2 regions of the Paenibacillus sp. FSL R7-0026 genome follow, and region 2 is predicted to be linked to the other one. Evidence: predicted binding sites of a transcription regulator. Region 2 holds the regulator's gene; the other holds the start of a gene.
The links. The regulator CtsR, encoded in region 2, represses protease genes until heat stress. The targets are predictions, from matches to a motif close to ATGGTCAATAAAGGTCAAACA.
Positions count from the first base shown of each region.

Region 1: the regulator CtsR is predicted to act here: its motif matches at 7,899-7,919, upstream of clpP (ATP-dependent Clp endopeptidase proteolytic subunit ClpP).

Region 1 is NZ_JBBORG010000001.1:177,000-188,432, forward strand. Features, by position in the region: gene MKY44_RS00860 (ROK family glucokinase) at 282-1,232, shown strand; gene rapZ (RNase adapter RapZ) at 1,284-2,183, shown strand; gene MKY44_RS00870 (gluconeogenesis factor YvcK family protein) at 2,197-3,183, shown strand; gene whiA (DNA-binding protein WhiA) at 3,190-4,128, shown strand; gene MKY44_RS00880 (HPr family phosphocarrier protein) at 4,384-4,653, shown strand; gene MKY44_RS00885 (SIMPL domain-containing protein) at 4,810-5,562, shown strand; gene MKY44_RS00890 (stalk domain-containing protein) at 5,950-7,047, shown strand; gene clpP (ATP-dependent Clp endopeptidase proteolytic subunit ClpP) at 7,214-7,810, opposite strand; tRNA gene MKY44_RS00900 (tRNA-Arg) at 7,987-8,061, opposite strand; gene MKY44_RS00905 (sugar-binding transcriptional regulator) at 8,488-9,513, shown strand; gene gap (type I glyceraldehyde-3-phosphate dehydrogenase) at 9,620-10,627, shown strand; gene MKY44_RS00915 (phosphoglycerate kinase) at 10,779-11,433, shown strand, end outside.
Region 2 is NZ_JBBORG010000001.1:5,807,938-5,819,370, forward strand. Features, by position in the region: gene MKY44_RS25620 (PIN/TRAM domain-containing protein) at 38-1,123, opposite strand; gene MKY44_RS25625 (hypothetical protein) at 1,297-1,692, shown strand; gene pssA (CDP-diacylglycerol--serine O-phosphatidyltransferase) at 1,819-2,550, opposite strand; gene disA (DNA integrity scanning diadenylate cyclase DisA) at 2,596-3,672, opposite strand; gene radA (DNA repair protein RadA) at 3,686-5,053, opposite strand; gene MKY44_RS25645 (ATP-dependent Clp protease ATP-binding subunit) at 5,326-7,788, opposite strand; gene MKY44_RS25650 (protein arginine kinase) at 7,974-9,044, opposite strand; gene MKY44_RS25655 (UvrB/UvrC motif-containing protein) at 9,073-9,597, opposite strand; gene MKY44_RS25660 (CtsR family transcriptional regulator) at 9,629-10,090, opposite strand; gene MKY44_RS25665 (GNAT family N-acetyltransferase) at 10,551-11,433, opposite strand, start outside.

The sequences.
Region 1 (11,433 bases), 5.6 Mb from region 2:
CACTCTGAGGGGGCGATGTTGATCTTTTATGAATGGAACGAGTGAAGATGCAATATCATGAGTTGAGGCTTCCTCTGTTATGGAGGAAGGAATTAAGCGTGCGTTTATAAATGAAGGTAATAAGATTGTATACGTATTCAAAAATGCTATGTGATGTAGTTCACAACCCTGGTGAAGCATGATGCGTGCAAGGTCTTATCGTCTTGACCCAGGCGTATCCTTCAATTATAGTTGGTACGTAGGACTTAAACTATTTTAGATAGATAAAGGTGGCTTGCAGCATGTCTGAGAAAATCTACGTTGGGGTCGATCTCGGCGGAACAGCAATCAAGGTCGGTATATGCGATGAACAAGGTCAGCTAATGCATACGTATGAAGGACCGACTGAAGTGGATAAGGGCGTAGACACGGTCATCGCCAACATCGAGAAGTATGTCCGACATATCGTAGCCGAATCACCTTACAGTTGGGAACAGCTTGAGGGTGTAGGTGCTGGAGTGGCCGGTTTCACGAATGTACGCGAGGGAATTATCGTTCATGCCCCTAACATTGGATTTCGGAATGTGGCCATTCGTTCGATTCTGGAAGAACGTCTGGGCAAGCCAATCAAAATAGATAACGATGCAAACGTGGCTGCACTGGGTGAAGTATGGGCAGGTGCCGGCAAAGGCGTAGACAACTGCGTATGTTATACACTCGGTACGGGTGTTGGCGGAGGCTTGATCTTGAATGGCAACATCTATCAGGGTTTCTCCGGTATGGCGGGAGAACTGGGTCATATCAGCGTTGTACCTGATCTGGAAGCCATCAAGTGCGGTTGTGGTAAAATGGGATGTGTAGAAACAGTATCTTCTGCAACAGGAATTATCCGTATGGCGAAGGATGCCGTAGAGCGCGGTGATCATACGTCACTGGCACTCGTCGACAAGATTGCAGCCAAAGAAGTATTTGATGCTGCCAAGGCAGGCGATGAAGTGGCACAACGCATTGTGAATCGTGCGGCCTTTTACCTGGGCAAATCCATGGCTACTGTAGCAGCTGTCATTAACCCGGAGATGTTCATTATTGGTGGAGGTGTATCCAAAGCGGGCAATTTCTTGTTTGATGAAATCCGTACCGTATTTGCTAAGCTGACACCGGAACCACTGCAAGAAGGGGTTCAGATTCTGGAAGCTACACTTGGTAATAATGCAGGTATTGTAGGTGCAGCAGGTCTTCTCTTGCGTTCCTAGTGACCTCGTAACAATATATGAAGACAGCAATATGATAAGGAGGGGACAATTATGCTTGAAGGTGAAGGCTCACCAGGCACAGGCGCCACGCTCATTATCATTACGGGCATGTCCGGAGCAGGTAAAACCATTGCAGTACAAAGCCTGGAGGATCTGGGTTTCTTCTGTGTGGATAATCTGCCGCCGGTATTGATTCCGAAATTTGCGGAACTAATTGAACAGTCAAACGGCAAGATTGGTAAGGTTGCATTGGTTATCGATCTGCGCGGGCGTGAATTCTTTACGGCTCTGTCCGAGTCTTTGAACTATATTAAAGATCATTTTACCATTCATTGCGAAATTTTATTCCTGGATGCTACAGATTCTGTACTTGTTCAGCGTTACAAAGAAAGCAGGCGCAGACATCCTCTGGCTCCTGAGGGCATGCCGCTGGACGGCATCCGACTGGAACGCAAGATGTTGGAGGAACTCAAAAACTCTGCGACTCAGGTATTGAATACTAGTACAATGAAGCCTGCTCAACTGAAAGAACGCATCATATCCCGCTTTTCTCATTTGGAAAGCCAAATGTTGTCGGTGAATATTACGTCGTTTGGATTCAAGTATGGCATTCCGATTGATGCTGATCTGGTGTTTGATGTACGTTTTTTACCGAATCCGCATTATATTGATCATTTGCGACCAAATACGGGACAGAATAGTGATGTGTACGAATATGTTATGAAGTGGCCAGAGACACAGGCGTTTCTGACCAAGCTGCTGGATATGCTGCATTTCCTGATTCCGCAATACCGGAAGGAAGGCAAAAGCCAGGTTATTATTGGAATCGGCTGTACCGGAGGCAAGCATCGTTCGGTAGCAATATCGGAATATTTGGGCAAGATGTTGGGAAGCAGCGAGACAGAAGCTGTTACCGTGAGCCATCGCGACGCTGACCGGGACCGTCATTGAAGAGGGTGAAGGGATGAAAGAGGCCGGACCACGAAGAGAACGTCCGAGAATAGTTGTAATGGGCGGCGGAACCGGATTGTCCGTGATGTTGCGCGGTTTGAAAGAGAAGCCGCTGGATATCACGGCCATCGTCACAGTTGCAGATGACGGTGGAAGTTCAGGCATCCTGCGCAATGAGCTACAGATGCCGCCTCCGGGCGACATTCGCAACGTGCTTACGGCACTGGCTGATGTAGAACCATTGCTTTCAGATATGTTGAAGTACCGTTTCAATACAGGCGCGGGGCTTGCAGGCCACAGCTTGGGTAATTTGATTTTGGCTGCAATGACGGATATTTCGGGCGACTTTGTGACCGCAGTGCGGGAGCTTAGCCGCGTGTTTGCCGTTCGAGGTGAGGTATTGCCAGCCGCAGGCCAGGCCGTTGTGTTGCATGCCGAGATGGAAGATGGGACAATTATTACAGGTGAGTCCAAAATCCCTGAGGCGGGCGGACGCATCAAACGTGTTTTCCTTGAACCGGATCACGTGGAGCCGTTGCCAGAGGCAGTAGAGGCCATTCGTCAAGCTGATGCTATTCTGATCGGGCCAGGCAGCCTCTATACGAGCATCCTTCCCAATCTGCTCGTACCAAAGCTGGCTGAGGCTGTGGTAGAGGCTGATGCGGTGAAGATGTTTATCTGTAATGTGATGACACAGCCGGGAGAAACAGATAACTATACGGTAAGTGACCACCTTAAGGCGGTACACGAGCATATAGGTCATCAGCTCTTCGACTATGTTATCGTAAATAATGGTGATATTCCGCTGCAAGTGCAAAATAAGTATGCGGAAAAAGGAGCAAAACCGGTTGTACTGGATATGAATGTACTCGAAAGTGCTGGTTATCAGGTGGTTGCAGATACTCTTGTTCTGTTCAAAACCTATCTGCGTCATGATGCCGACAAGTTAAGTCATCACATCTACCAACTGGTACAAAATTGGATGTTACGGAAGAGGTGAAGTCCCATGTCGTTTGCAGCACAGACCAAAAAAGAATTAACCATGATCGAGAGCGAACCGTGCTGCGAAAAGGCGGAACTTTCAGCCCTCATCCGTATGCTTGGTGCAGTGCAGTTATCGAATAAAAAAGTGATCTTGGATATTTCGACGGAGAATGCCGCGATTGCAAGACGGGCATACTCTCTGCTTAAAAAGCATTTTCAAGTGCATACGGAATTACTGGTCCGCAAAAAAATGCGGCTGAAAAAGAACAATGTATATATTGTTCGTATTCCAACCATGGTACAGGAGATTCTCAATAGTCTTCATATTGTATCTGAGGGCTTTCTCTTTACCCCAGGGATCAGTACGGAGTTGTTTCAGCAAAACTGTTGTAAACGGGCCTATCTTCGCGGTGCATTTCTCGCAGGTGGATCGGTTAATAACCCGGAAGGTTCTTCCTACCATCTGGAGATTGCGTCCATGTATGAGGAGCACTGTCAGGCACTAGTTGACCTGGCCAATGAATTTCATCTGAATGCACGGTGTATAGAACGGAAAAAAGGATTCATCCTATACATTAAGGAAGGCGAGAAAATCATTGAGCTGCTCAGCATCATTGGTGCTCATCAGGCCTTGTTCAAGTTTGAAGATGTACGAATTATGCGAGACATGCGTAACTCCGTTAACCGAATTGTCAATTGTGAGACCGCCAACCTGAACAAAACCATTGGAGCGGCGGTAAGACAAATCGATAATATCCGGTTGTTACAAAAGGAAGTTGGTCTGGAATCGTTGCCTGAGAAGCTTCGAGAAGTGGCGGAGGTTCGACTCGCTCATCCGGATATTAACTTGAAGGAAGTTGGCGAGCTCCTTAAAGGTACAGTCAGCAAGTCAGGAGTGAACCATCGGCTTCGTAAAATTGATGAGCTGGCTGAGAAAGTACGCACAGAACGTTATGGTTAAGACGGAGTAGGGTAAAGTAACAAGGTCGGCTGTTTCTGTTGAACAGAAGGGTCGGGAAAGTTAACCGCTAAGGATCTAGGGGACTTACTTAGGTCATTGGATGCGCTGTGCAAAAGATGAAATTAGGGCAAGATAATGTCCGTCAAAGCACCCTGAGTTTTTTCTTCTAGTGTCCTGCACGGGTTAATGGTATAATGTTGTATAAATATAATTGTGTATTTAATGTCCAGATTTCATAATAGGGGGTAAGTTTCCATGACAAAGCACCCGGTAGTTGTCCGTTTGAAAACGGGTCTCCATGCCAGACCTGCAGCACTGTTCGTTCAAGAAGCGAATAAGTACTCGTCTGAAGTGTTCGTCGAGAAGGACGACAAAAAAGTTAATGCAAAAAGTATCATGGGGATCATGAGCCTTGCAATTAGCACAGGTACGGAAATCCAGATTAGTGCAGAAGGCGCGGATGCCGAACAGGCTGTAAACGCTTTAGTTAGTCTGGTAAGCAAGGAAGAGCTCGAAAACCAATAAGATATGATCAATCCAATGAAGAAGTCCCGAAAGGGGCTTTTTTGCGTTTTTCACGTTTATGCTATCGTCAAGTGCAACATTATGGAATTTGTCCCGTCTGTTAAGGTATCAAATCGATTAAAGTTTGAGATGTTAACACATAAGGAGGCTATCGTGATGGGTAAACAATGGATGAAACCGTTTGGTGCGGTGCTGGTGGCAAGTACGTTGCTTGTTGGAGGAACAGCATGGGTTGCACCAGGTAACTATGCTTACGCTGCAGAGGTTCAGGGAGTACAACAGAATGTGATTAATGTTGTGGGTAAAGGTGAGATTCAGGTGAAGCCTGATATCGCTTATCTGTCCATTGGTGTGAACAGTACTGCAGAGACAGCTGCATCTGCTCAAAAAGCGAATGCTGCCAAAGTTCAAAAGGTATCCAACTTGCTGAAGAATACGTGGAAGATCAGTGCAGATGACATCCAAACCAGTCAGTTCTCTGTACAACCTAACTATACGTATAGCGAAAAAGACGGACAACAAATTAAAGGTTATACAGCGCATCATACGCTGACTGTCACATATCGTGAGATGGATAAGATCGGCGAGTTGCTCGATGCTGCTTCGGGTGCGGGTGCCAACAATATTGAAAACGTGCGCTTTACTGTAGAAAATCCGGAAAGTTATGAGTCCCAAGTGATTGAGAAAGCTGTTGCCAATGCAGATGTGAAAGCGGGCGCCATTGCAAAAGCAGTTAAACGTCAACTCGGTGCTGTTCTTTCTGTAAGCCAAGGTGATGCCAATGTGCCTGTATTCTATGCAAGCGAGGCGTTGATGTCCAAAGCACAAGATACAGCAGGTGGCACTGAGATTGAAACAGGCCAGGTTAAAGTAAGCACAATCCTGAATATCACGTATGAAATGAAATAAAAGATCGAACTAAGGACTGTAAGCTCAGAAACCTTTTCAAATGTCATTTGAAGGGGTACAGCGAAATAATGACAAAGACTTTGTCCTGTGGACAGAGTCTTTTTTTGTTGGAAAAGCAAACTTTGATGAAGTTAGATAGGAGGGAACTTTATTCGAAGCAACATGAAATGCTGTTTATTGGTATCTTTTTTGTATAGTTGTTCGTGACAAAAAGGTCATATCCCTATATATTTTCTGCCTGATATTCATCAACATTGTAACTCGAGCTGTAAACCTTTCCGAAATCGGGTTAATTATAATAAAGAGGTGAGCGTATGAGATATGCGATCAGGTCAGAATTACATACGCAATGATCCCTAATTGTGAATTCAGAGAGGAGTTTTATATATGACATCATGGAAAAAATGGACAAGTGCGTTGCTTGCGGCAGGAATTATTGTAGGTAGCGGTTCGGTGTGGCAGGATAGTTCGGTTCAAGCAGCATCGGTATCCTCGAAAGTGACAACCCCGGCTGAGGTAACTCTGAAATCGGGTGGAAAAACACTGACTCAAAAAGGACTTCTTCAAGGTGGCTCAACTTGGGTATCTCTTACGGCAGTTAAAGATGTGGCAGGTGGAACCCTGAAATATGATGCGAAAACCAAAGAGTACGCTTTGACAGCAGCCAATAACACGATGACAATTAGTCTTATGGACGGTCAACCAAGTGTCAGAATCAACAACTATTATCCTCAAGTGGACGCAAAGCTGATCAACGGCAGATTATATATCCCATTCTCGGCAATGAGAGATTATCTGGGTGTACAGGGGAATTGGGATGCCAAAACCAAAACGTTGACACTCAGCAAGGTGAAACAAAATAACGTTAAAATTAAAGCGGCAACAGTTAATGTCACTGTGAAAAATGCTGAAGTAGATGTTCAATATCCACAGGTGAGTGGGCTTGCCAGCAAAGAAGCTGAAGCAGCGATCAACAAAGTGTTGAAAGACGAAGTGGATGCTTATGTAGCTGACTTCAAGAAACAGACATCTGAATTCGGCGGTGCAACAGCCAATCGTCCATATGCATTTGAGAGCTCTTATGTAGTGACGTATAACGAAAAAGGCGTGCTGGGACTCATTACTCAGCGGTACGAAGATTATGCTGGCGCTCATGGCATGACATACCGTACGGGCCACACCTTTGCACTGGAGACAGGCAAGGAGCTTACGTTAGATGATGTGCTGCAAAATAACAAAACTATGCGCGAGACGTTGAGTAAAAAAGTGGGTGAGCAACTGAAAGCCCGCGGTGGATACCTCGACGGTTATAAAGGGTTGAATAAAGATCAAGATTACTATGTGACACCAACGGGTGTAGTTGTGTTCTTCCAGTTGTATGAGTATACAGCGTACGCAGAGGGATTCCCTGAAATGCCATTTACGTATAAAGAGATTCTTCCTAAAGGAACAGAACCATTTAGCGATGTAACGGGAACCAAATAAAGAATCATTATTATGCACTCTTAAGTTATTTTTCTTATAAAATGAAAGAAGAAGCCCTCATCATGATCATGATGAGGGCTTCTTCTCGTATAGACAACACAATGAGGTGTTGCTGATTACGTTAGGTATTGATATATTAACGCGTAGACCGTGGTCTAACTAACACTTAGATTCCTTGGGAACCTACGTTTTCAATAACTTTATCAATGATACCGTAATCGGCAGCTTCAGCAGCACTCATGAAGTAGTCACGATCTGTATCTTTCTCAATCCGCTCCAGAGGTTGACCTGAACGCTCAGAGATGATGCGGTTCAACGTATCACGCATTTTCAAAATGCGACGAGCACGGATTTCGATGTCAGAAGCCTGACCTTGTGCACCACCAAGTGGTTGGTGAATCATAATTTCACTGTTTGGTAATGCAAAACGTTTACCTTTTGCACCGGCATTCAACAAGAATGCACCCATGGAAGCCGCCATACCTACACAGATGGTAGATACATCCGGTTTGATGAATTGCATTGTATCGTAAATCGCCATACCGGCTGTAATCGATCCGCCTGGGCTGTTGATGTATAAGTGAATGTCTTTCTCCGGATCTTCCGCAGCCAGGAACAACATCTGTGCCATAATGGCATTAGCCACTACGTCATTAACATCGCTACCAAGGAAAATAATACGATCCTTCAGCAATCTGGAGTAGATGTCGTAGGCGCGCTCACCCCGGTTGCTCTGTTCAACGACCATTGGAATAAAACTCACGTGAAAAACCTCCTTGGAATGTAAATGTTATTGGTGTTTATACTTAAACTGTTACCGTATTACCCACATAATAAACAATTCCAAACAAAAAGTCAAAGAAAGTCAAACTAACTTGCAAAAAAAAGAAACCTTTCCGGTTTCATTGGTTAAATGGGTTATGAGCTGTTAAATAAAAATGGCGCGCCCGCCAAGAATCGAACTTGGATCTCAGGCTTCGGAGGCCTACGTCATATCCATTGGACCACGGGCGCACATTATGTGACAGCAATAATGATTATAGCTCATGAAATATTTAATTGCAAGCAGTTCGTTGTGGTATTGGTTTGGATTAACCCAAAAATGATCATGATGAAGAAGAGTGGATAAAGAGTGCATTTAAGTAAATGCTATTAGAGGTTTTGGACATGCCGTATGAAATGTGATTCTGAGCGATATGTAGATTGAATTCATTTGTTTCTTCTATATATGGTATGCGTGAGCTAGTCCTTGATCATGGAAGTCTAGGATTGTGAAAATAGGCGCGTACAAACGCTGAATGCGTGTCGAAATAACACGTTGAAACACTTGCATGTCACGTCAGTTTTAGGTAGAATAGACGTGGGACTTAAAAAGTTAACCCGGGACGTTTTAGGGCCACGAAAGAGAGCTTGGAACGAGAACTTGCGGGAGTGGAAAGCATGCGAACGATTTTAGAAGTACAAAAGCAGCTTCTGCCTGATCTCATGGATATCTTGAAAAAGAGGTATACGATTCTGCAACAGATCATGTTATCGGATGTGATCGGACGGAGAACGTTAGCTAATTCCATGCAGATGACCGAGCGGGTTCTGAGGGCTGAGACCGATCTGTTAAAGGCTCAGGGACTTATTGAAATTGACAGTGCAGGAATGAAGATCAGCGAGGCAGGGTATGATTTGCTGCAGCAGTTAGAGCCCGTAGCCAAAGAGTTGTTCGGATTATCCGAGCTGGAAGAGCGCATCAAGCAAGCCTACGGTCTGCAAAAGGTAGTTGTGGTTCCTGGTGATTCGGACGTTTCTCCATTTGCCAAAAGGGAACTGGGCAGAGCCGGAGCGAAGGCTCTCGGCAATATCATGAGTGACAACGACGTTGTCGCCGTTACTGGCGGATCAACAACGGCCGAAGTCGCAGAGCAACTAAACCCGCCAACATCGCTAAAAGGTGTCTGGTTCGTACCAGCACGCGGTGGACTTGGAGAAAGCCTTGAAATTCAGGCTAATACGATCGCATCCACAATGGCAAAACGGGTAGGGGCGCAATACAAACTCCTGCATGTACCGGATTTGCTCAGTGATCATGCCTATGAATCATTAATCCAGGACCCTAGTGTTCAGGAGATTCTGCAGCTGATCAGGCAATCACGGATTGTTATTCATGGAATTGGTGATGCCGTAGAGATGGCCAAAAGACGTAAACTTGCGACGGAGATTATAGATGAACTTCAGGAGCAAGGGGCCGTATCTGAATCTTTCGGTTATTACTTTAATGATCAGGGTAAGGTGGTACATACCATGCTTACACTGGGTATGCGACTTCAGGATATTGAACGAACCGATGTTGTGATTGGAATTGCAGGTGGCAAAAGCAAAGCTGCTGCTATACATTCCGTGTTGCGATTTGGTCAGGAAGATATTCTGATTATTGATGAGGCTGCTGCCGAAGTCATCGTTGCTGAAATGGAATAAGGTTTTACTTTGCATCACAACTATTGTTGTCTTGACGGACTTCACCGTCTGTCTTGAATATATAAGTTTCATAAAAAATTAATCAAAACTTGGGAGGAACTTACTCATGATTAAAGTAGGTATTAACGGTTTTGGACGTATTGGACGCTTGGCATTCCGCCGTATTCAAAATGTAGCAGGCATCGAGGTAGTAGCAATCAACGACTTGACTGACGCTAAAATGCTCGCTCATTTGCTCAAATATGATACAACTCAAGGTCGCTTCGATGGCGATGTTGAAGTACACGATGGCTTCTTCAAAGTGAACGGCAAAGAAGTTAAAGTATTGGCTAACCGTAACCCAGAAGAACTTCCTTGGGGCGACCTGGGCGTAGATATCGTTCTGGAATGTACTGGTTTCTTCACAACTAAAGAAGCAGCTGAGAAACACTTGAAAGGTGGAGCTAAGAAAGTTGTTATCTCCGCACCAGCTACTGGCGACATGAAAACCATCGTTTACAACGTAAACCATGAAATCCTCGACGGTACTGAAACTGTAATCTCCGGCGCATCTTGCACAACAAACTGCCTGGCACCTATGGCAAAAACACTGCAAGACAAATTCGGAATCGTTCAAGGTTTGATGACTACAATTCACGCTTACACTGGCGACCAAAACACGTTGGATGCTCCACACCCTAAAGGTGACTTCCGTCGTGCTCGCGCAGCAGCTGAAAACATCATCCCTAACACAACTGGTGCTGCTAAAGCAATCGGTCTGGTAATCCCAGAACTGCAAGGCATCCTTGATGGTGCAGCTCAACGTGTACCAGTAGCTACTGGTTCCCTGACTGAGCTCGTAACTGTTCTGAACAAAAAAGTAACTGCTGAAGAAGTTAACGCAGCTATGCAAGAAGCTTCCGATCCAGAAACTTTCGGATACACAGAAGACGAAATCGTATCTTCCGATATCCAAGGAATCACTTTCGGTTCCCTGTTTGATGCAACTCAAACTAAAGTTCTGACTGTTGGCGACCAACAATTGGTTAAAACTGTAGCTTGGTATGACAATGAAATGTCCTACACTGCACAATTGGTTCGCACTTTGGAGCACTTTGCAAAAATGATTAAGTAATATCTGCAATAACATAGAGCGGAAACAGATGCTATATTGTTTCCGCTCTTTATATATCTACATTTTGCAAATTTCTCAAAAACACCAGGATTGACGAGGGATTTTAGCTCTTGATTGGTCCACCAAATACATGGGTGCGGAGGAAATACAGATGAACAAAAAAAGTGTACGCGATATCGAATTGACAGGAAAACGGGCTTTTGTCCGTGTAGATTTCAATGTGCCGCTCGAAGATGGTAAAATTACAGATGACAAACGTATTCGTGCAACGCTTCCTACAATCAACTTCTTGATTGAAAAAGGCGCTAAAGTCATTTTGGCAAGCCACATGGGTCGTCCTAACGGCGAAGTGGTTGAATCCTTGCGTTTGACTCCAGCAGCTGAGCGTTTGTCTGAATTGCTTGGTAAAACAGTAGTTAAAGCTGACGATTCCGTTGGTGACGCTGTTAAAGCTCAAATCGCTGAACTGAACAATGGCGACGTATTGTTGCTTGAAAACGTTCGTTTCCACGCAGGCGAAGAGAAAAACGATCCGGAACTGGCAAAACAATTTGCTGAACTGGCTGACGTTTTCGTTAACGATGCGTTTGGCGCGGCTCACAGAGCACATGCTTCGACTGAAGGAATCGCTCACTTGCTTCCAGCAGTGTCCGGTTTGTTGATGGAGAAAGAACTTGAAGTGTTGGGTAAAGCAATCTCCAACCCTGAGCGTCCTTTCACAGCTATCATTGGTGGATCCAAAGTTAAGGACAAAATCGATGTAATCGACAACCTGCTGAACATTGCAGACAACGTAATCATCGGTG
Region 2 (11,433 bases):
CAATATCATTCAACGATACACTACCCATCATACCGCTTTATTGGGCTTTTTCCAACAGTTTCGGCTTGGCAAAAATCATTCGTCCCGCTGAAGTCTGCAACACACTGGTCACCAGCACTTCCATCATCATGCCGATATACTCGCGTCCGCCCTCCACAACGATCATTGTGCCATCATCCAGATAGGCTACACCTTGACCATGCTCCTTGCCATCCTTGATGATCTGCACCATGATCTCCTCACCTGGCAGAACAACCGGCTTAACCGCATTGGCGAGATCATTAATGTTCAACACAGATACACCCTGAAGTTCGCACACTTTGTTCAGGTTAAAGTCATTGGTGACCACTTTACCCTGAAGCACTTTAGCCAGTTTAACCAGTTTGCTGTCCACCTCGGAGATTTCCTCGAAATCCCCCTCGTAGATCAGGACTTTTACATCAAGTTCCTTCTGGATTTTGTTCAAAATGTCCAGTCCACGCCGTCCTCTGTTACGCTTGAGCAGATCCGATGAATCGGCAATATGCTGTAACTCCTCCAGAACAAATTCCGGAATTACGATCGTGCCTTCAATAAATCCGGTTTTGCATATATCAGCGATACGCCCATCGATAATAACACTGGTATCCAGAATTTTATGTTCTTCCATCCGTCTGTCCTCGTCCACCTCGGGATGACCCCATCGTCCAGACATCCAGAAGGCCCCCAGATCGTCTTTCTTCGCCATGGCAAGGGTATAACCGGAATAAGCACTAATCACCGTCAGCGCCACTTGCAGCACTTCTCCTGCCGTCCCCATCCATCCCACAACAGGGTAGATCAACAAGGCCACGAGCAATCCTGCAACGGTACCTGCAGCACCTGCAGCCAATTCGTTCATAGGTACTTTTGCCAATGAATCAATTCCACTATGCAGCCTGTCTGCCATCAATGTTCCACCAATATTACATACAGCCATAAACATTACAGCTCCCAGCAGCGTCGATATACCAGCTCCCAGTAATCCTGCTGACTGAATCCACTCCGCCATCCATGGGACCGATTTTCCTGCCAGATGATATGCCGTGTAGCCGAACCATGCACCGCACAATCCTGTAAAAGTTAAAATGCCTTTTTTCCACATTAGTCCCTGCACCTCCTTCAATGTATCTTGATCTTTATATCCAGTATGATCCAATTCTTGAATTGCTAATCCCATCTGCAAGAACTTTTTGGAAATGTTGCAATCGTCAGTTGAAAGTAGGTAAATTATTGGCATATAATGAATTCAATTCATATCCCGAGGTGAGTGGCAAAATGAGTACGCTAAGTTTACAGGCTTTCCAGGATCAAGTTTCTGAACTGTTGTTGCGTCATCGCAGCCTGATTGATGTACTGTCCAAAACGGGACAAGCCGGAGCGTCTGTTAACCGTGCCGTGTCCAAAGCCATTACCGAATGCGGCTGCATCGAGCTGCACGCCACCAAGCAGAAATATGCCCCGGAGAGCGATATCGCTCAAACCAAGGGCCTGCTGGAAACGCATGTGGAAGGTGAGTTGTGTGAGAACTGCAGAGAGGTCATCAGCTCTGAGCTAGGGCGGAACCTGTTCTACATGTCGGCTCTCTGCAATCTGCTGGACATTAACATGGAAGAGGTCGTAAATCACGAATCACAGAAGTGTTCAACGTTAGGGATGTTTAATCTGTCGTAAGAAGATATGTATGTCGTCTGTAAGGGTTTCTTTTACCGTAAATAGATCTGAATAAACAAAAAGCACGCATTCTCCAGTTCAGGAGAGTACGTGCTTTCTTTGTATAGTGTCGGTCCCCAAGGCGACTTAACGATCGGAAGGACGGGAAGATTTCTCATCCTTGCGCTTTTTCGCCCGACTACGTGAGGCCGCTGTTCGCACATTATGCTTCATTCCATACAGGGCGTATAACACCAACGGAATAAAGATCAACTTGGATAACTGCTCCGGGAAAATAACGGCTACGGCTATGGCAAATAACACAACCCATGGTGCAATCCAGATTGCCTTGCGTGGCAAACCGACCTTTTTAAAATTGGGATATTTAAGCGAACTCACCATCAGATAGGATAACAGCAATGTAGCAATCATCATGCTAACCGGGCCAATATCCTTATTGAACAAGGACAGTGTGGCCAGTACCCCGCCGGCTGCGGGAATCGGCAGACCTGTGAAGTATCCGGGAATACCCGGACGAACGTTAAACCGCGCAAGACGAATAGCTCCACAGATCGGAAAAGCCGCTGTTGCGATCCAGGCGAGAATCGGCATTGAATCTTGAAACGACACCATAAATATGATCAGGGCTGGTGCTGCACCAAAGGAAACCATGTCAGACAAGGAATCCAGTTCCTTACCGAATTCACTTTGGGCATTAAGTGCACGTGCCACTCGGCCATCCAGACCATCTAGCAGCATCGCTACAATGACCATAATGGCAGCCAAACTGTAATTTCCATCAATCGCAAGCAAAATTGCCATCATTCCAAGAAACAGATTACCCAGGGTAAAGAGATTCGGAATGAATCTGGTTAGCATCGTTGTTTCACCTCATCCATTTCAAGCCTTTATATAGGCAAACCCTTACATCTGTCTGTCGATAAACATTTGCTCCTGCAAACGTTTGAGGCCTTCCTTAATGGTCCGGGCACGAACTTCACCAATACCGTCCACTTCGTCCAGTTCTTCAATTGTAGCCATAATAACATGAGGCAATTGTTCGAATTGATCCACCAGGTTATGGATAATGACATTGGGCAGGCGGGGGATCTTATTTAATACCCGGAATCCACGAGGGGCAACCGAATCCTCTGAAGTAGCCGCTGATGAAGGATAGCCGAGCAGACGGACAATATGATGTGCATCCAGCAACTCATCGTCCGACAATCTTTTCAGTCCCACGATAATTTCACGGATTTTGTCATCACTGTCGTCACGGGCATAGTCTTTATACAATAACCAGGCTTCTTCTTCCGTTGTACCCACAAGCTCTTCCATTTGCATGGAAATGAGTCGTCCCTCATTCCCGAGTTCATGAATGTATCGTTTGATTTCCGTTTTGATCCGCATCACCATTTCGGTACGCTGAATCACATTAACCACTTCAGGAATCGTCACTAGTTCCTCAAATTCAGAGGCACTCAGATTCGTAAGGGACTGTGTTAATACCGCTTTGTATTTCTCCAGGGTTTGAATCGCTTGATTCGCTTTGGTCAAAATAACCCCGATTTCCTTGAGGGAATAACGAAGTGTTCCCTGATACAAGGTAATGATATTCCGGCGCTGTGATATGGATACGACCAATTTACCCGTTTGCTTTGCTACACGCTCTGCCGTCCGGTGACGAATCCCCGTCTCTGATGAAGAGATAGATGAATCCGGGATTAACTGGGTATTGGCGTAAAGAATACGCTTCAAATCCTCGCTAAGAATAATGGCTCCATCCATCTTGGCGAGTTCGTACAGATAGTTTGGGGAGAAATCACAGTTAATTGAGAATCCCCCATCCACCACTTCCATTACTTCAGGGCTGTATCCTACAACAAGCAGTGCGCCCGTCTTGGCGCGCAGCACATTTTCCAGACCTTCGCGGAAAGGTGTACCTGGTGCGATCAGCCTTAACAACTCATTCATATTATCCAGTTGGCTCATATCTTTCATCTTGTTATGCCCCCTAATCTAAAGCAACCGCTAGTGCATCTGCCACGGTATTCACACCGATCAGTTGTATCCCGCGAGGATGTTTCCAGCCCTTTAAGCTTTTTTCTGGTAAAATGACTCGTTTGAAGCCCAGCTTTGCGGCTTCCTTCACTCGTTGTTCGGCCCGTGATACGGCTCGAACTTCACCTGTCAGACCGATCTCGCCAAAGATGACGTCATCCGGCTTGGTCGGTACATCTCTCAAACTGGATGCAATGCTGACGGCAACCGCCAAGTCTACAGCGGGCTCATCCAATCGTACTCCACCAGCCACGTTCAGATACGCATCCTGGGTCTGTAAAAACATGCCCATTCGTTTCTCCAGCACTGCAATGATCAGATTTAATCGATGCAGATCTACCCCTGTTGCCATACGGCGGGGGGAAGGGAAATGGGTAGTCGAGATCAACGCCTGTAATTCCACGAGCAGAGGACGTGTCCCCTCCATACTGGCAACTACCGTTGAACCTGCTACACCCAGTGGACGTTCCGACAAAAAGAGTTCGGACGGATTGCCCACCTCACGAAGTCCATCCTCGCCCATTTCAAAAATGCCAATCTCATTGGTGGAACCAAAACGGTTCTTCACCGCACGCAGCAGGCGATACGTATGATGCCGTTCTCCTTCAAAATAGAGCACGCAATCCACCATATGTTCTAACATACGTGGACCGGCAATGGCACCTTCTTTGGTAACATGCCCCACAAGAACCGTTGCAATGCCTCTGCCTTTGGCAATCCGCATGAACCTTGACGTACATTCCCTTACCTGTGCAACACTACCAGGCGCACTGGTAACTTCGGGAAGATATACCGTCTGAATGGAGTCGATGACAAGAAAATGCGGCTGGATCTGATCCACCGCTTCCTCCACACGTTCCATATTGGTTTCACACAGTACATACAACTCGGCAGAGAGTGCCCCGAGACGGTCTGCCCGCAATTTGGTTTGCTTGACTGATTCCTCACCGGAAACATATAACACACGCAAACCCGAATGCGTCAAAGCATGGGACGTCTGCAACATCAACGTTGATTTACCGATACCCGGATCTCCGCCCACCAGAACGAGTGAACCCGGAACGATTCCGCCACCCAATACCCGGTTCAACTCTCCGATTCCAGTCTGTACACGCGGTTCCTGACCGCTATCTATATCTATGATAGGAAGCGGTTTATCTTTACTGTCAAACAGAGGAGAATTTCTCCCTTGTGTTTTGACCACCGTCTCTGTTTCTTCCACCATTGAATTCCATGACTGACAACCCGGACACTTACCGTACCACTTGGGGGCTTCATAGCCGCATTCCGTACATTGAAACTTGGTTTTAACTTTGGCCACTTCAGCACTCCTATAATTTAATTTTATAACAGCATTTTGCATTATTCGACGAATTTCACCCAAACTCCCTGACGTGCAGGGTTACTAAAAGTTTACCATTGTTTGAGATTTTTCGTAAAGGATTATTGCAAACTTTACACATGTTCCTGACATAATCATGTCCGTCTTCTGTCCAAAGTGCAAAAAATCCTCCCCGGCCGAAGCCGAGAAGGATTTGATTAAGGATTATGGATCAATACAAGCTGAAGTTTAACTCCAAAGCTTGCTAAATATTATTTAGTTTCGATTTCCTCATTGGACGGAACGACCACGTCTTTTTTCGTAACAGACAGTGCACCGTTCTCTTCGTCGATGAGCAATGAATCCCCTTTGGTTACGTTACCTGTGAGCAACTCTTCGGACAATTTGTCCTCGATATGCTTCTGGATTGCCCGACGAAGCGGACGCGCACCGTAAGCTGGATCAAAGCCTGACTTCGCAAGGAAAGACTTGGCATTATCAGTGAGTTCGAAATCGACCTCATGTTCGAGCAGTCGTTTACGAAGTTCTTCACTCATAAGCGTAACAATTTCAGCGATGTGTTTTTCTTCGAGTGAATGGAACACGATAATTTCATCAATCCGGTTAAGGAACTCTGGACGGAAGCTTTTCTTCAGCTCATCCATCACTTTCCCCTTCATGTTGTCATAATCTGCTCCTGCATCTACAACTGCAGTGAAGCCCAGTGTAGAGTTACGTTTGATCGCTTCGGCACCCACGTTGGATGTTAGAATGATCAGCGTATTGCGGAAGTCAACGACGCGACCTTTGGAATCCGTCAGACGACCATCCTCAAGCACTTGTAACAAGATATTGAATACTTCTGGATGTGCTTTCTCGATTTCATCGAGCAGGACTACGGAATATGGTTTGCGACGAACTTTCTCTGTCAGCTGGCCACCTTCTTCGTACCCAACATATCCTGGAGGCGCTCCGACAAGTCGGGAAGTCGAGTGCTTCTCACCATACTCGGACATATCAATCCGGATTACTGCATTTTCATCGCCGAACATCGCTTCAGCCAGAGCACGAGCAAGTTCTGTTTTACCTACCCCTGTAGGGCCGAGGAAAATGAATGAACCCATCGGACGTTTTGGATCTTTAAGTCCCGCACGAGCACGACGAACCGCACGGCTGACAGACTTCACTGCCTCATCCTGACCGATGACACGTTCATGTAGAATAGACTCCAGATTCATCAGACGCTGTGTCTCTTCTTCTTTCAGTTGGTTCACAGGGATTCCTGTCCAGCTGGCTACCACTTGTGCGATATCCTCAGGAGTAACCTCGGAATCGGTGCGACCTTGTTTCTCTTTCCACTGGTTCTTCGTTACATCCAGCTCTTCACGGATTTTTTGTTCCGTATCACGCAGAGCTGCTGCTTTTTCGAACTCCTGACTTTGAACTGCAGCGTCTTTTTCCTTACGAATATCTTCCAGACGGCTTTCCAGTTGTTTCAGGTTTGGTGGGATCGTGTAAGAGTTCAATCTTACTTTGGAACCCGCTTCATCAATCAGGTCAATCGCTTTATCCGGCAGGAAACGGTCTGTAATGTAACGGTCAGACAGTTTAACCGCCTGCACAATTGCTTCGTCCGTAATTTTCACGCGGTGATGCGCCTCATAACGGTCACGCAAGCCGTGCAAGATTTGAATCGCTTCTTCTGGAGAAGGCTGATCTACAGTAATCGGTTGGAAACGACGCTCAAGCGCTGCATCCTTCTCGATGTATTTACGATATTCATCCAGTGTTGTCGCACCGATACATTGCAATTCTCCACGAGCCAGAGCCGGTTTCAAAATGTTAGAAGCATCGATGGCACCTTCAGCTCCGCCTGCGCCAATCAAGGTATGCAATTCGTCGATAAACAGGACAATGTTACCTGCTTGGCGAATCTCATCCATGATTTTTTTCAGACGATCTTCAAACTCACCACGATATTTGGTTCCAGCGACTACAGAACCCATATCCAGGGTCATTACACGTTTGTCGCGCAATGTTTCCGGAATCTCATTTGCAATGATTTTTTGTGCAAGGCCTTCAGCAATCGCTGTTTTACCTACACCTGGCTCACCGATCAATACCGGGTTGTTCTTGGTACGACGGCTGAGCACCTGAATGACACGTTCAATTTCTTTACTACGTCCAATGACTGGGTCCAGGTTGTTCTCTCTCGCATAAGCCGTGAGGTCACGTGCCAGACTGTCCAGCGTTGGTGTGCTGACATTGGCAGGTGTTCCATTATGACTGGATACAGCTTCACTGCTGCCAAGCAATTGCAGCACTTGTTGACGTGCTTTGTTCAGGCTAATTCCCAAGTTATTGAGCACACGTGCTGCAACACCCTCACCTTCACGAATCAATCCGAGCAGGATATGCTCTGTGCCTACATAGGTATGGCCCAATTTACGAGCTTCATCCATAGACAGTTCAATTACTTTTTTCGCACGTGGCGTATATGCAATGTTGGTAGGTTGCTCTTGGCCACGGCCAATCAGCGTTTCTACTTCATCCTGAATTTTTTCCAATCCGAGTCCCAGGCCGATCAGTGCTTTGGCTGCGATGCCTTCGCCTTCACGAATGAGGCCGAGCAAAATATGCTCAGTACCGATGTTATTATGACCGAGACGGACAGCTTCTTCCTGCGCGAGTGCGAGCACCTTTTGGGCCCGTTCCGTAAATCTTCCAAACATCATATCTCCTGCACCTCCATGGTTTTGGATAAAACGAGGGTCATGTAATGAAATAACCGTCGTATTCTTCATATCATTTTTGTTTGCAGCCGTGCTGCGAATAAAGTCATTTGGCATTTGTACATGCCTTATTATATAAAAGCCGCAATGCGGCATGAAACCATAATTCAATACAATATCAGGCTAAACTAGGACTGCTTCGCTGCATTGATCGTATCACGAATCAACTGAGCTCGGTAGATGTCACGCTCATCTGTGCGCATATCTTCCCCGAATGTTTTCTGCAAAAATCCCGGCTGTGTCATCACATTCAACTCATTCATTACAGTAATGGACAGTCCATCCAATAATCCGAGATCCACGCCAAGGCGTACATCCGATAAGCGCTGTGCAGCTTCCTTGGAATCAACAATAGCTGCATGAGACAATATGCCATAAGAACGCATGACCCGATCCGTAATCCGCAGTCTGGAGTCAGTAATTAACCGTTCTCTCGCTGTACGTTCATGACCAATCATCTGTAACACAACACCATGCAGGTTCTCGATGACTTCCTGTTCGGTCTGTCCCAATGTAATCTGGTTCGAGATCTGGAACAGGTTACCCATCGCCTCGCTGCCTTCACCGTATATTCCTCTTACCGTCAATCCCACTTGGGAAACTGCGGTTAGAATACGGCCGATTTGCTGTGTCATCACCAGGGCAGGCAAGTGCATCATAACCGATGCTCTGACACCTGTACCTACATTAGTAGGACAGCTGGTTAAGTATCCTCTGCGATCATCAAAAGCATAATCCACGTGCGCTTCAAAAGCATCATCTATTGCGGAACCTTTCTCCCAGGCTTCTTTCACCTGGAACCCCGGATAGAGGCACTGGATACGAAGATGATCCTCTTCGTTAATCATAATACTGACTGACTCATCCTCACTGAGAATAACCGCACCATTCCTGGATTCATTCGCAAGACTTGGACTGATGAGATGTTTCTCCACCAGCACCCGTTTGTCGAGTTCGTCAATATCGATCAGATCCAACGTATGAAAATCCCCAAAGGCGTGAACGTCATCGTATTGAAGTACTTCGCTCAGCTTATTCAGCACCTCTTCCGATTGCTCATTGGAAGCCAGCATCGGAAACGGAACATGCTGAAGGTTGCGTGCAATCCGGACACGGCTGCTAATGACGATTTCGGAATCAGCCGCATCACTGCGCATCCAGTCGCTGAGCGCCTTCTCTGTAAAGCGCAGATTAGGCATTACGCATCCCTCCTACTCATGACAAACTTTACTCCTGAGCTATTCCTTTTTCAAGTCCTCTGATCTGGTCACGGATCTGAGCCGCCTCTTCAAATTCCTCTTGTGCGATGCTCTCCTGGAGCTCACGCTTCAGATCAGCAATTTGCCGTTTCACCTTGATGCGACCACCAGCTCGTGCAGGCACTTTGCCTACATGGGACGTATTACCATGAACCCGCTTGAACAAAGGATCCAAACGACTGTCAAAATATTTATAACATGAACTGCAGCCAAACCGGCCTATCTTACTAAATTGTGCGTACGTCATACCACACTCTTCACATTGAAGTGCTTTTGCAGGTGGTGTTCCTGCCGACCCACTTTTGCCGGCTGGATCAAAATCAAGCAATCCGGACAACAAGTTGTGAATGGAAAACCCACCTGCTGTTCCAGGGATCATTTCCCCTTTTTCACGGGCACATGACTCACAAATATGGAATTCCGTCTTCTCTCCATTTACGATCTTCGTAAAATGAAGTGTCGCCGGACGTTTATTGCATTCTTGGCACAGCATATTGATGTACCTCCTTTGACCCCGATAGTTTTCATTTACCGAGCAAAGATATTAACATCGCCTTCAACATTCTGGCACGAATTTGATCCCGGTAAGGAAGTTTGACCAATATAACCTCTCTAGATACAGCAGCTCGCATCAACCCGGCTTCCCGCTTGCTCAAGAAGCGCGCTTCTTCCAATTGATAGATCAGACCTTCGGCAGCTGTCTGCCCGATCTCTTCACCAATACTATGGTGCAAATGATTATGCAGAGCTGATTGGGCCGGTAATTCAATGCGCTGTATGCGAACATAACCACCACCGCCGCGTTTACTCTCTACCAGGTATCCCTTCTCGAGTGTAAAACGTGTGCTGATGACATAATTGATCTGGGAAGGTACACATGAGAATTGATCTGCCAGATCATTACGCTGAATTTCAACCATTCCTTCGGGACTTTCATGCAAAATACTCTTCAGATATCGTTCGATAATATCAGAGATATTACGCATCCAATCATCCTCCACTGTCTGAAACGTTAAGTCAATAAGGACCCACACGCCCCCACAGAGTACACCTTCTCTACCCATTTAACCAATCAGGGAAACAGCGAATCTTGCTTCCACAGGTGTGAACAGGAGAGCGAAGGAAGCACGAAGGTCCTTTAATATTCCCTTGATCCTCCGATGAGATGAATCCCGTATATTGGCGATCATGCATCAGATTGTAGAAAGAAAGCTACTTAAGTATTAAACCTTTAGTTGACTTTGACTTTCTTTGACTTTATAACCATTATAGCATATTTTGTGGTTTTGCCAAGTGGGGTCACTATTCATTTTTTACGATTTTACACGAAATATTCCCCAGACACAAAAAAACCTCCCCAAAATTGCTGGAGAAGTCCATTTGTCTTTCAATCACGCCGTATTTCTATATAAGCCAATCAAGTTAAATGGAGCATGCGAATAGTCATCAGAAGAAATCGAGTAAATAGGTTTCCCGTTCAGGAATCGCTTGTTCCAAAGCTTTGATTGCTGTGTTCGGTCCGTGAATTCTTCCGATTCGTGCCATTTCCATTGGTCTGCGATATCCCATCAGCACCGCGGTAAGGGATTGAATATCCACCTTAATGGTCTGATCATCATTAATTGGTTCCGATGTTTTCCATATGGACGCTGTTCCGTTCATTGCCACGTTTAATTGCCATACCCCTTCATTCCACGGAGCGTAGGTATCCTCTACCTGTAGAACAATCTGCACCGGTGAGTCCTGGCTTGCAAATGGATACTGGGATATAAACTGCTCTACACTAACGATACGCGCCATAAAATAAGCTACAATCTCCTGCTGAATCCGTGGGTTATCCAATTGGAAGGCAAGCGTATCACTGGCAGGTGCCTGCAACGTAACTTCCTGGATCATGGAATCATGGTTAGCAATGAAGGTCCACAGCCCTTGCCTAGCCTCTTCATTCAGATAGATGATCTCTTTAATGGTAAATTTATTTTCCTTAACCTCATATAAAAGATAACCTTGTGCTGCATCAGCTTCATCATAATATACAGCCTTCTGGCTGGCCCCATTAACAAGAACTGAATTCTCCCACCTTGCATCATCCCGAACCAGAGTTCCGTTATAACGCTCAGCATAAGCACTGTATACTTCCTTTAATATGCTGAGGCCTGGATCGCCACGCCGAATTGTTCCAGGTGTCGCTTTTTTCAGAGGCAAATGAGCTGTAGGTACTTTATAACGTTTAAATTCAACATACGTCTCCCATCCATACTTCCGATAGAAACCAAAAGAGAATGGATGCAAGAATGATATGCTCTGTTTGTTACGATTCATTTCTTCC